Regions from separate parts of the Streptomyces sp. NPDC005794 genome, predicted to be linked through region 1. Evidence: riboswitches for the same ligand, from Rfam matches in the RefSeq annotation. Region 1 holds a riboswitch; the other holds the start of a gene.
What was found. Region 1 has a riboswitch for S-adenosylmethionine ahead of ACFYQ5_RS32615 (aminotransferase class V-fold PLP-dependent enzyme). Riboswitches for the same ligand answer to the same signal wherever they lie in the genome.
Positions count from the first base shown of each region.

Region 2: another riboswitch for S-adenosylmethionine. It lies ahead of thrC (threonine synthase); the one in region 1 lies ahead of ACFYQ5_RS32615 (aminotransferase class V-fold PLP-dependent enzyme).

Region 1 covers NZ_JBIAIN010000028.1:7,597-9,789, reverse strand. Annotated here, with positions in the region: gene ACFYQ5_RS32615 (aminotransferase class V-fold PLP-dependent enzyme) at 1-1,247, opposite strand, end outside; SAM riboswitch class IV at 1,430-1,547, opposite strand; gene trpD (anthranilate phosphoribosyltransferase) at 1,629-2,193, opposite strand, start outside.
Region 2 covers NZ_JBIAIN010000010.1:83,256-85,448, forward strand. Annotated here, with positions in the region: gene ACFYQ5_RS17900 (glucosyl-3-phosphoglycerate synthase) at 1-702, opposite strand, end outside; SAM riboswitch class I at 856-983, shown strand; gene thrC (threonine synthase) at 1,002-2,193, shown strand, end outside.

The sequences.
Region 1 (2,193 bases):
GCGCCGAAGCTCACCCGGATGGCGTTGAGGGACCTCTCCCCCGGGGCCGCCTCCGGCGCGCCGCATTCGCCCGGCTCCTGCGGCTCGCTGCCCAGCAGGGTCCGCACCAGGGGGTGGGCGCAGAACAGTCCGTCGCGCACCCCGATGCCGTACTCGGCGGAGAGCGCCGCGGCGAAGTGCGAGCTGTTCCACCCCTCGACCACGAAGGAGATGACGCCGACCCTCGGGGCGTCGTCGCCGAACAGAGAGAGCACCTTGACCTCGGGGACCGCGGCGAGCCCCTCACGGACCCGGGTCACCAGCTGCTGCTCCCGCGCGACCAGCCGGTCGAATCCGGCCTCGGTCAGGGCCTTGCATGCGGCAGCGATGGAGTAGACGCCGATGACGTTGGGCGATCCGGCCTCGTGCCGGGCCGCGGTGGTGTGCCACTCGACGTCCACACCGCCGTCCGTGCGCCGGGCGACCTTACGGGAGGCGCCGCCGCCCGCGAGGTACGGCTCCGCGTCCACCAGCCAGTCGGCCCGGCCCGCGAGGACACCCGAGCCGAAGGGGGCGTACAGCTTGTGCCCGGAGAAGGCGACCCAGTCGACGTCCAGCTCGGCGATGTCCACCGGGTGGTGGGGCGCCAGCTGCGCGGCGTCGAGCACGATCCGCGCTCCGTGCGCGTGGGCCGTGGCGGCCAGTTCCTTCACCGGCCACAGCTCACCGGTGACGTTGGAGGCACCCGTGACGCAGACCAGCGCGGGCCCGTGGGGTTCACGGCCTGCCAGGGCACGCTCCAGCGTGGCGACCGCCTGGCCCGGGGTACGGGGGGCGTCGAGGTAGGTCACCCGGGCGTCGCGCCAGGGCAGCAGCGAGGCGTGGTGCTCGGTCTCGAACACGAACACCTGGCAGTCCGCGGGCAGCGTAGCGGCCAGCAGGTTGAGGGAGTCGGTCGTCGAGCGGGTGAAGACCACCTGGTCGTCCGCGCGGCAGCCGAGGAACTCCGCGACGGTCACCCGGCTGCTCTCGAACAGGTCGGTGGAGAGCTGCGAGAGATATCCGGCACCGCGGTGCACGCTGCCGTAGTACGGGGCGTAGGCGGCCACGTCGTCCCACACCCGCTGGAGAGCCGGGGCACTGGCCGCGTAGTCGAGGGCGGCATAGGTGACATCTCCGCCCGTCACCAGCGGAACGGTGACATCCGCACCCAGAACCGGCAGCGGGGCACAAATGGACTGGTTGACGGCAGCGGTGGAGACAGACATGGCGAACTCCCGTAAGAGGCAGGCGAAATCCTCGCGCCGGCGACCCGACAGGACGCGGCAGCGCGGGAAAAGAAAGAAAAAGGGGTGTGCGGAGGAGGGCGTCGCGCCCTATCGCATTCGCTTGCTCACAAGAGGCTCCCTGGGACCAGGACCCCAAGGGGTGGCATCCAACGATGCCGAGGGGCCCGCGCTTGCCACAGACCTCGCTGCCTGCGGCCTGGTCTTCACCCGGGGCACCCCGCCACGGACGGAGGGTTGCCGGACAGCGGGCCGGGGCCGTAGTCGCTGTCACTCATGACCTGCGCAGTATCTTGCCATACCCTCGGCGACGCGCAAGGGCGCAGTCCGCGATCCGGACTGCGCCCTTGCTCACGTGCTCCCTCAGGCGTTGCTGGCCGCCACCCACCGCTCCAGCGCCCGCTTGGCCGCGCCCGAGTCGATCGACGCCGCGGACCGGGCGATCCCGTCCGCGAGCTGCTCGTTCAGCGTGCCCTCGCCCGGATCCAGCGCGACCAGCGCGGCAGCCGAGTTGAGCAGTACGGCGTCGCGTACGGCACCGGTCTCCCCGTCGAGCAGCCGGCGGGCGACATCCGCGTTGTACGAGGAGTCCGCGCCGCGCAGCGCCTCGACGGGAACCAGGTCCAGGCCGACGTCGCGCGGGTCGAAGGGCTCCTCGCGGACGGTGCCGTCACGGACGGTCCAGACCCGCGAGGTCGCCGTGGTGGTCAGCTCGTCGAGGCCGTCGTCGCCCCGGAAGACGAGCGCCGAATTCCCCCGGTCCGCCAGCACACCGGCCACGATGGGTGCCATCTTCGGGTCGGCGACCCCGATCGCCTGGGCGCGCACCCGTGCCGGGTTGGTGAGCGGGCCCAGGATGTTGAAGGTGGTCTGCGTGCCGAGTTCCTTGCGCGCCCTGGCCGCGTGCCGCAGGGCGGGGTGGAACTTC
Region 2 (2,193 bases), on a different contig from region 1:
GTCCAGGCCGACCGTGTGCAGCGCGTCGACGAGGAGGCCCAGCTCCACTCCGTAACCGACCGGGAAGGGGAGCTGCTCCAGCAGGGAGCGCCGCACCGCGTATTCGCCGCCCAGCGGCTGGACGAAGCCGGCCAGCCGTGGCCAGTGCAGATTGAGCAGTGGGCGCGCCACCAGCTCGGTGACCCGGCCGCCCTGGCCTGCGCTTTCTCCCAGCGGCCGGTCGTACATGGCCTTGACGAGCTGTACCGAAGGGTCGGTGAGCAGCGGGCCGACGATCCCGGAGACGAAGTCCGCGGAGAAATCCTTGAGGTCCGCGTCGACGAAGCAGACTATCTCTCCGCTGGTCACCAGGAGTGAGCGCCACAGGACCTCGCCCTTGCCGGGGAGGGCGGGGATCCGGGGCAGGATCGCGTCCCGGTGCACGACCCGGGCGCCGGCCCGCCGCGCCTCCTCGGAGGTGGCGTCGGAGGATCCGGAGTCGATCACCACCAGTTCGTCGACGAGCTGGACCTTCGCCATCAGCTCGCGCCGGATCTCCGCGACGATCGCGCCGACCGTCGCCTCCTCGTTCAGCGCCGGCAGCACCACGCTCACGCGCGAGCGGTGCGGATCCCTCGCCCGCGCGGCCGTCAGCCGGTCGATCGGGCGGTCGGCAGCAGACCAGGAACGCCTGGTCAGCCAGCGTTCCACCTCTTCCAGCACGGTCGATACTCCCTGTATGTGATCCATCTCGCGGTTCGGACGACTATCTCAACCGTCCAGTGCTTCGGTTACAGTCTTGAACAACGCGGATGACCCTCGCATGTCGGGGTCGGTCCGCGAATAAACGCCCGGATCCATGGTCCGGTGCCATAGCGCTCATCCAGAGGGACTGAGGGAACGGCCCGTTGAAGTCCCGGCAACCCTCCTGCCGACCGCGAGGTCACGGTGGGGAAGGTGCCAATTCCGTCTTGTGGCGAAATACGTCGCAAGGAAGATGAGGAGAAAGGGCCTCCGCCATCATGGCCGTGCAGACAGTTGCAGCGAACACCGATTCTTCCGCCGTGGACCTCGGTCCCGCCGCGGCGCTTTCCTGCCGCGAATGCGGCGAGCGTTTCGAGCTCGGTCCGATTTTCGCCTGTGCGTCCTGTTTCGGGCCGCTCGAAGTGGCGTACGACCTGCCGAGCGGCTCCCCCGAAGAGCTGAAGAAGCGCATCGCCGAGGGCCCGAACAACATCTGGCGCTACGCGCCGCTGCTGCCCGTCCCCTCCGACGTCGCGGACAAGCCCAACATCAACCCCGGTTTCACGAAGCTGGTCAAGGCCGACAACCTCGCCCGTGAGCTGGGCGTGACCGGCGGTCTGTACGTCAAGGACGACTCGGGCAACCCGACGCACTCCTTCAAGGACCGCGTCGTCGCCATCGCCGTCGAGGCCGCCCGCGCCTTCGGATTCACCACCCTCTCCTGCTCCTCGACCGGCAACCTCGCCGGTGCGGTGGGCGCCGCCGCGGCCCGCGCCGGCTTCCGGTCCTGCGTGTTCATCCCGCACGACCTGGAGCAGGGCAAGGTCGTCATGGCCGCGGTGTACGGCGGTGAACTAGTCGGCATCGAGGGCAATTACGACGACGTCAACCGCTTCTGCTCGGAGCTCATCGGCGACCCGCTCGGCGAGGGCTGGGGCTTCGTCAACGTCAACCTGCGTCCGTACTACGGCGAGGGCTCCAAGACGCTGGCGTACGAGATCTGCGAGCAGCTCGGCTGGCAGCTGCCCGACCAGCTCGTGATCCCGATCGCGTCCGGCTCGCAGCTCACGAAGATCGACAAGGGGCTGCAGGAGCTGATCAAGCTCGGCCTCGTCGAGGACAAGCCGTACAAGATCTTCGGCGCCCAGGCCGAGGGCTGCTCCCCGGTCTCCACCGCCTTCAAGGCCGGCCACGACGTCGTGCGCCCGCAGAAGCCGAACACCATCGCCAAGTCCCTGGCGATCGGCAACCCGGCCGACGGGCCGTACGTCCTGGACATCGCCCGCCGCACCGGTGGTGCCGTGGAGGACGTCGACGACGAGCAGGTCGTCGACGCGATCAAGCTGCTGGCCCGCACCGAGGGCATCTTCGCCGAGACGGCGGGCGGGGTGACGGTCGGCGTGACGAAGAAGCTGATCGACGCCGGTCTGCTCGACCCGACGCTGACCACCGTCGTCCTGAACACCGGCG